2 regions of the Streptomyces sp. NPDC015345 genome follow, and region 1 is predicted to be linked to the other one. Evidence: riboswitches for the same ligand, from Rfam matches in the RefSeq annotation. Region 1 holds a riboswitch; the other holds the start of a gene.
What was found. A riboswitch is a leader RNA that binds a small molecule or an ion and turns the genes downstream of it on or off. The one in region 1 is predicted to bind S-adenosylmethionine.
Positions count from the first base shown of each region.

Region 2: linked by a shared signal. The riboswitch ahead of thrC (threonine synthase) and the one ahead of ACF062_RS02000 (aminotransferase class V-fold PLP-dependent enzyme) in region 1 are both predicted to bind S-adenosylmethionine.

Region 1 covers NZ_JBIBTX010000001.1:422,233-426,435, reverse strand. Annotated here, with positions in the region: gene ACF062_RS02010 (cytochrome bc complex cytochrome b subunit) at 1-637, shown strand, start outside; gene trpD (anthranilate phosphoribosyltransferase) at 798-1,862, shown strand; SAM riboswitch class IV at 1,963-2,080, shown strand; gene ACF062_RS02000 (aminotransferase class V-fold PLP-dependent enzyme) at 2,270-3,661, shown strand; gene ACF062_RS01995 (glycerate kinase) at 3,610-4,203, opposite strand, start outside.
Region 2 covers NZ_JBIBTX010000008.1:170,733-174,935, reverse strand. Annotated here, with positions in the region: gene ACF062_RS30415 (cold-shock protein) at 122-325, opposite strand; gene ACF062_RS30410 (ubiquitin-like small modifier protein 1) at 745-1,020, opposite strand; gene thrC (threonine synthase) at 1,133-2,428, opposite strand; SAM riboswitch class I at 2,446-2,604, opposite strand; gene ACF062_RS30400 (glucosyl-3-phosphoglycerate synthase) at 2,767-3,720, shown strand; gene ACF062_RS30395 (trehalose-6-phosphate synthase) at 3,772-4,203, shown strand, end outside.

The DNA of each region.
Region 1 (4,203 bases):
GCTCGTTCTCGGCGTGTTCATCCCGCTGGTCATCTTCCCGCTGATGCTCGCGGCGATCGCGGTCTACCCGTTCATCGAGTCCTGGGTCACCGGGGACAAGCGCGAGCACCACATCCTGGACCGCCCGCGCAACGCCCCGACCCGTACGGCCTTCGGTGTCGCCTGGGTCACCGCGTACATGATCATGCTGCTCGGTGGCGGCAACGACATCTTCGCCACGCACTTCCACCTGTCGCTGAACGCGATCACCTGGTTCGTCCGGATCTTCTTCTTCGCCGGACCGGTCATCGCCTTCATCATCACCAAGCGGATCTGCCTGGGCCTCCAGCGGCGCGACAGGGACAAGGTGCTGCACGGCCGCGAGTCGGGCATCATCAAGCGCCTGCCGCACGGTGAGTTCATCGAGATCCACGAGCCGCTCGACCAGGGGCAGCTGCACACGCTCACCTCGCACGAGCAGTACAAGCCGCTCGAGATCGGCCCGACGGTCGACGAGAACGGCGTCGAGCGCAAGGTGTCCGGTTCGCAGAAGCTCCGGGCCAAGCTCTCCAAGGGCTACTACGGGGAGGACAACCAGATCCCCAAGCCCACCGCCGAGGAGTACAAGGAGATCACCAGCGGCCACGGCCACCACTGATCACCTGCGAGCTCCCTGAGCTCTGACCCACGGTCGCCACGGCGAGAGCCCCGTCCAGTGCATGGACGGGGCTCTTTGCCGTCCCGGAGGCTGGATAGGGTGGACCCACCCGACGTGTCGGGCACTTTCCTCCCCTGACAGACGAACACCAGGAGCGGCCATGAGCGCTGTGACCCCCGCAGGAGGCACTACCGCGGCGGGCCGCTCCTGGCCCGACGTACTGAACGGCCTGCTCGACGGGCGGGACCAGAGCGCCGACGACACGGCCTGGGCCATGGACCGCATCATGCGCGGCGAGGCCACCGACGCGCAGATCGCCGGATTCGTCGTGGCGCTGCGGGCCAAGGGCGAGACCGTGGAGGAGATCTCCGGTCTCGTACGGGCCATGTACGAGCACGCCAACGTGATCGAGGTGCCGGGCGAGACGGTCGACATCGTCGGCACCGGCGGTGACGGCGCCAAGACCGTGAACATCTCCACGATGTCCGCGATCGTCATCGCGGGCACCGGCGCGAAGGTCGTCAAGCACGGCAACCGCGCCGCGTCCTCGGCCAGCGGGGCGTCCGACGTGCTGGAGAAGCTCGGAGTCAACCTCCAGCTCACCCCGGAGCGGGTCGTCGAGGTCGCCCAGGAGGCGGGCATCACCTTCTGCTTCGCCGTGAAGTTCCACCCCGCGCTGCGGCACGCGGGCGCCGCGCGCAGCCAGCTGGGCATCCGGACCGTCTTCAACCTCCTCGGTCCGCTCACCAACCCGGCCAGGGTGCGCGCCCAGGCGGTCGGGGTCGCCGACGCCCGGATGGCGCCCGTCGTGGCCGGCGTCTTCGCCGAGCGCGGGAACTCCTCCCTCGTCTTCCGCGGCGACGACGGGCTCGACGAGCTGACGACCACGGCCACCTCACGGGTGTGGATCGTGCGGGACGGCCAGGTGCGCGAGGAGGCCTTCGACCCCCGCGACGTCGGGATCGACCTGGTGCCCGTCGAGGCCCTGCGGGGCGCCGACGCCTCGTACAACGCCGAGATCGCCCGGCGGCTGCTCGACGGCGAGAGCGGGCCGGTGCGCGACGCCGTGCTGCTGAACTCGGCGGCGGCGCTGGTCGCCCTCGCGCCGACCGACGCGCCTCTCGCCGAGCAGATCCGCGGGGGCATGGCGCGGGCGGCCCACTCGATCGACTCCGGGGCCGCGAGGAATGCCCTGGAGCGGTGGGTGGCGGCCAGCAACCGCTGACGCTCCCGCCCATCTCCCGCTCACCCGTGTGACGCAAGGCGCAGTCCGGATTCTGGACTGCGCCTTGCGCGTCGAAGATCGTGTGGCAGGATGCTGGACAGGTCATGAGTGACAGCGACTACGGCCCCGGCCCGCTGTCCGGCAACCCTCCGTCCGTGGCGGGGTGCCCCGGGTGAAGACCAGGCCGTACGCAGCGAGGCGTATGGCAAGCGCGGACCCCTGGACATCGGTGAATGTCACAGCCCTGGGGTCCTGGTCCTCAAGGGAGCAGTCTCGTGAGCAAGCGAATGTGTTAGGGCCTCGGCGCCCCTCTTCCGCACACCTTCCTCTCTTCATCACTGCACCGCCGTACCTCCGCGTACGCGCGTCGACGCAGTGAACTCACTTGCCTCTTACGGGAGTTCGCCATGTCCGTTGCCGCTGTCCCTGCCGTTGCCGCCGACCCGTCCGTCTGTGCCCCGCTCGCCGTCCTCGGCCGGGACGTCACCGTGCCGCTGGTCACCGGCGGCGAGGTGACGTACGCCGCGCTCGACTACGCGGCGAGCGCCCCCGCGCTCCAGCGCGTCTGGGACGACGTGGCCGCCTACGCCCCGTACTACGGCAGCGTGCACCGCGGCGCCGGGTACCTCTCGCAGCTCTCCACCGACCTCTTCGAGAACTCCCGCACGACCGTCGCCGAGTTCCTCGACTGCCGCGAGGACGACCAGGTCGTCTTCACCCGCTCCACCACCGACTCGCTGAACCTCCTCGCCGCCGCCCTGCCCGCCGGTTGCGAGGTCTTCGTCTTCGAGACCGAGCACCACGCCTCGCTCCTGCCGTGGCGGAACGCCCGCGTCACCTACCTCGACGCCCCGCGCACCCCCGGCGAGGCCGTGCGGAACCTGGAGCGCGCTCTCGCCGACCGCGACCCCTATGGGCCCGCCCTGGTCTGCGTCACCGGCGCCTCCAACGTCACCGGTGAGCTGTGGCCGGTGCGGGAGCTGGCCGCAGCCGCGCACGCCCACGGGGCCCGCATCGTCCTGGACGCCGCGCAGCTCGCCCCCCACCACCCGGTCTCCGTACAGGAGTTGGACGTCGACTGGGTCGCCTTCTCCGGGCACAAGCTGTACGCGCCCTTCGGCTCGGGCGTGCTCGCGGGCCGCTCCGACTGGCTGCGGGAGGCCGAGCCCTACCTTGCGGGCGGCGGCGCCTCGCGGAAGGTGGCGCGACGCCCCAAGGAAGCGGGCGGCGGCGTGGACGTGGAGTGGCACGACACCGCGGCCCGGCACGAGGCGGGGTCGCCGAACGTCATCGGCGTCTACTCCATCGCCGCCGCCTGCAAGGCGCTCACCGAGGCCGGGTTCGACGAGCTGGTGGCCCGTGAGCAGTACCTGATCAGGAAGGTCCGCGAAGGGCTGGCCGAGGTGCCCGCCGTACGGGTGCTCTCCCTCTTCGGTGACGACGCGCCGCGCGTGGGCGTCATCTCCTTCGTCGTGGACGGCTGGAACAGCTCGCACTTCGCCGCCGCGCTCTCCGCCGAGTACGGCATCGGCGTACGCGACGGCCTCTTCTGCGCCCACCCGCTGGTGCGCACCCTGCTCGGCGGCAAGGCCGACGAGCCCGGCGAGTGCGGCGCCCCGGAGGCCGCGCCCGGCGAGAAGTCGCTGAACGCGATCCGCGTGAGCTTCGGCGCGGGCACCCCCGACGAGCACGTCGAGCGTTTCGTGCGCGCCGTCAAGGAGCTGGTGGCGGACGGCGCGCGGTGGAACTACCGCACCGAGGACGGCCGTTGCGTGCCGGACACCAGCGCCGCCGCCTGACCGGCCGGCAGCCGTGACCCCAGCAGGATCATCCGCAGGGCCCGCTCGGTCGCGTCGGTGAGGAACTCGCCGCCCCGGCCGAGCGCCTCGGTCAGCGAGACCGGGGCGGGCAGGATCGCGCTGTAGGCGTCCACGCCCAGCGCGCGCACCGAGTGCGCGCCGACGCCGATCGTGCCCGCGAGGACCAGGACCGGGCGCCCGGACCGCTTGGCGCGGCGGGCCACCTCGGCGGGGATCTTCCCGTGCCGCGTCTGGCCGTCCAGGGCCCCCTCGGCGGTGACGACCAGGTCGGCGCGGGCCAGGCGGGCGTCCAGGTCGAGCCGGCCGAGCAGCACGTCGAAGCGGGGCAGGAGCCGGGCGCCGAGCGCGGCGAGGCCGGCGCCGAGGCCGCCCGACGCGCCGGTGCCGGGCCCGCCGGAGAGGTCGGCGGTGACGCGCAGGTCGCGCGTGAGGACGTACGCCCAGTGCTCCAGGGCCGCCGCCAGCTCCTCGACCTGCCTGGGGGTGGCGCCCTTCTGGGGGCCGAAGACGCGGGCCACGCC
Region 2 (4,203 bases), on a different contig from region 1:
CAAGCGCCTCTCCCGGATCTCCGGGTCATGCCGGGGCGCGACCGGGCGCACACGAGGGGCCCGTACCCCAGTGGGATACGAGCCCCTCGCGATGCTTGCTTCGGTGGTCGATCGCGCCGAGCTAGACGGCGAGCTTGACCATGTCCGCCTGCGGACCCTTCTGGCCCTGCGAGATCTCGAACTCGACTCGCTGACCTTCTTCAAGGGTGCGGTAACCGTCCATCTGGATCGCGCTGTAGTGGACGAAAACATCCGCACCACCGTCGACCGCGATGAAGCCGTACCCCTTCTCCGCGTTGAACCACTTGACGGTGCCCTGAGCCATGCCTAACTCCCCTATTACTGGCCCTTGCACAGGACCGCACTTCGCGGACCCGGGTCAGACCTCACTCCCATGGATGGGGGTGTGCGCCGGAACGCGTCGACCGCCGCTGAATGTATCTGTCCAACTGCCGTCTGCAACAGGTCAGTCGGACGAGAATTCTGGGCACGCCCGATCGGCGATATGCGGAGAATTCGCCGGAATCCAGGGCAAGTCGGGCCCGTCAAATGCCACGAAAGGCTCAAAGAGGCGGTTCGCTTTGGCTACTTCTTGTCGGCCCCGGGCCGACTTCGTATATGCACTCGGCACAAACGGCGAAGCAGCTTTCCCAACTGTACCGCGCTCAACCATGCAGAATTGCCCCCTCCGTTTGTGAGCGGGAGAGGGCAATTCAGATTACGCAGGGAACTTGCGGAAAAGGATCACCCGCCGGCGACCGCCGGAATGATCGACACGCCCGCGCCGTCCGGAGTGGCCGTCTCCAGGCCCTGCTCGAAGCGGACGTCATCGTCGTTGACGTACACGTTCACGAAGCGGCGCAGCTTGCCCTGGTCGTCCAGGACGCGGGCGGCGATGCCGGTGTGGTTCTTCTCCAGGTCGGCGATGACCTCACCGAGGGTCGCCCCCTCGGCGGCGACCTCGGCCTGCCCGCCGGTGTAGGTACGGAGAATGGTGGGAATCCGGACGTTGACGCTCATGAGGTTCACCTTCGAGATACGGGAGTGGGCGCCCCTGAAAGGGGCGCGGGGAACTGCGCGACCGGCCACGACGGCCCCGCGGCCGGAAAGGAAAGCTCAGGCCCTACGGCGGTTAACCGGCCAAGCCCGCGGAGCGAAACGCCTCAAGGCTGGGCTTGATCGTCGCGGTGGCCTGCGAAGTCTCAGCGACAGCGTCCAGTGTCTTCAGGCCATCTCCGGTGTTCAGCACCACCGTGGTGAGCGCCGGGTCGATGAGCCCCGCCTCGATCAGCTTCTTGGTGACGCCCACCGTCACACCCCCGGCGGTCTCCGCGAAGATCCCCTCCGTGCGCGCCAGCAGCTTGATCGCGTCGACGACCTGCTCGTCGTTCACGTCCTCCACAGCACCGCCCGTACGCCGCGCGATGTCGAGCACGTACGGCCCGTCGGCGGGGTTGCCGATGGCCAGCGACTTGGCGATGGTGTTCGGCTTCTGGGGGCGCACCACGTCGTGGCCGGCCTTGAACGCCGCCGACACCGGCGAGCAGCCCTCCGCCTGCGCGCCGAAGATCTTGTACGGCTTGTCGGCCACGAGGCCGAGCGCGATCAGCTCCTTGAGCCCCTTGTCGATCTTCGTGAGCTGCGAGCCCGAGGCGATCGGGATGACCAGCTGGTCGGGCAGCTCCCAGCCGAGCTGCTCGCAGATCTCGTACGCGAGGGTCTTGGAGCCCTCGCCGTAGTACGGCCGGAGGTTGACGTTGACGAAGCCCCACCCCTCGCCCAGCGGGTCGCCGATCAGCTCGGAGCAGAAGCGGTTCACGTCGTCGTAGTTGCCCTCGATGCCGACGAGCTCGCCGCCGTAGACCGCGGCCATGACGACCTTGCCCTGCTCCAGGTCGTGCGGGATGAACACGCAGGAGCGGAAGCCGGCGCGGGCGGCGGCGGCGCCGACGGCGCCCGCGAGGTTGCCGGTGGAGGAGCAGGACAGGGTGGTGAAGCCGAAGGCCCTGGCCGCCTCCAGCGCCTGCGCGACGACGCGGTCCTTGAAGGAGTGCGTGGGGTTGCCGGAGTCGTCCTTGACGAACAACTTGCCCTGCTCGACGCCGAGTTCCCGCGCGAGGTTGTCGGCCTTGACGAGCTTGGTCCAGCCGGGGTTGAGGTTCGGCTTGTCGGCGACGTCGGCGGGGACGGGGAGCAGCGGGGCGTAGCGCCAGATGTTGGCGGGCCCGGCCTCGATCCGCTTGCGCAGGGCTTCCGGGTCGCCGAGGGGCAGGTCGTACGCGACTTCGAGGGGGCCGAAACACTCGGCGCAGGCGAAGATCGGGCCGAGCGGGAAGCGCGTTCCGCACTCGCGGCAGGAGAGACCCGAGGCGGGACCGAGGTCAACGGTCGGGGCGGGGGTTTCGGTGGCGACAGTCTGCACAGCCATGGAGGCGAGGCCCTTTCTCCTCATCTTCCCCGCGGCGCATCTCGCCGCGAGACGGAATTGGCACCTTCCCTAGCCGGGAGCCTCGCGGCGCTGATCACTTCTGATCGCACACGAGACCGGCTGGAGGGTTGCCGGGGCTTCAACGGGCCGTATCCCTCTGCCCCTCTGGATGAGCGGTATTCGATTGTGGGTTTCAGTTGTGGATCGTTGCCGATCACGTGACGGTGACCCCGACATGCGATGGTCACCGGCGTTGTTCAAGACTGTAACCGAAGCCCTGGACCCTTGAGATAGTCGTCCGAACCGCGAGATGGATCACATACGGGAGGACCCTGACCGTGCTGGAAGAGGTCGAGCGCTGGCTGAACAGGCGTTCCTGGTCGGTCGCCGACCGCCCCTTGGACCGGCTCGTCGCCGCCAAGCGCGCGTCCGGCGTGACGGTGAGCGTCGTGCTGCCCGCCCTCGACGAACAGGAGACGGTCGGCGCGATCGTCACCGAGATCCGCCGCGCGCTGATGGAGCGCGCCCCGCTCGTCGACGAGCTGGTGGTGATCGACTCCGGCTCCTCGGACCGCACGGCAGAGGTGGCCCGGGAGGCCGGTGCCAAGGTCGTCCACCGGGACGAGATCCTGCCGCGTGTCGCGCCGCTCCCCGGCAAGGGCGAGGTGCTGTGGCGCTCGCTGCTGGTGACGGGCGGCGACATCTTGGCGTTCGTCGACGCGGACCTCAGGGAGTTCTCCGCCGACTTCGTCTCGGGGATAGTCGGCCCGCTGCTGACCGACCCGGACGTGGCGTTCGTGAAGGCCATGTACGACCGGCCGCTCGGCGAGGCCGCCGGTCAGGGCGGCCGGGTGACGGAGCTGATGGCGCGGCCGCTGCTGAACATGCACTGGCCGCAGCTGGCCGGTTTCGTGCAGCCGCTCGGCGGTGAGTACGCGGCCCGCAGGTCCCTCCTGGAGCGGCTGCCGTTCCCCGTCGGATACGGCGTGGAGCTGGGGCTGCTCGTGGACGCGCTGCACACGGTGGGCCTGGACGCGCTGGCGCAGGTCGACGTCGGGGTGCGCAAGCACCGCCACCAGGACGGGCAGGCGCTCGGCCGGATGGCGGCGGCGATCTACCGGACGGCGCAGGTACGCCTCGCGCGCGGACATCTCGTACGGCCCGAGCTGACGCAGTTCGAACGGGACGAGGAGGGCGGGCAGGGCTTCGTGCCGCGCACCCACGCCGTGGACACCGAGGAACGGCCGCCCATGACCGGCATCGCCGAGTACGCGCACCGACGCGTGGCGTGAGGCCGGGAACCGTACGTTTGCCCGCCGCCTGGACGGGCTACGTTTTGCCACATGGTGTCCGATCCGGCTCAGTCAGCAGCAGCGCAGGTACTCGTCGCGTCCAACCGCGGCCCCGTCTCGTACACAGTGGGAGAGGACGGTGAACTGACCGCCAAGCGCGGCGGCGGCGGCCTCGTCTCCGGCCTGAGCGCCATCGGCGACTCCTCCGAGGATCCCGCCGCCCTGTGGGTGTGCGCGGCGCTCTCCGAGGGCGACCGGGAGGCGGTGCGGCGCGGCGTCGGCGAGCCGGGCGTGCGGATGCTCGACGTCGACGCGGGCTCCCGGGAGGGCGTGCACGCCGCCGCGTACAACGGCATCGCCAACTCGGTCCTGTGGTTCGTCCACCACATGCTCTACCAGACGCCCCTGGAGCCGGTCTTCGGCCCGGAGTTCCGCGCGCAGTGGGCGGCGTACGAGACGTACAACCGCGCGTTCGCCGAGGCG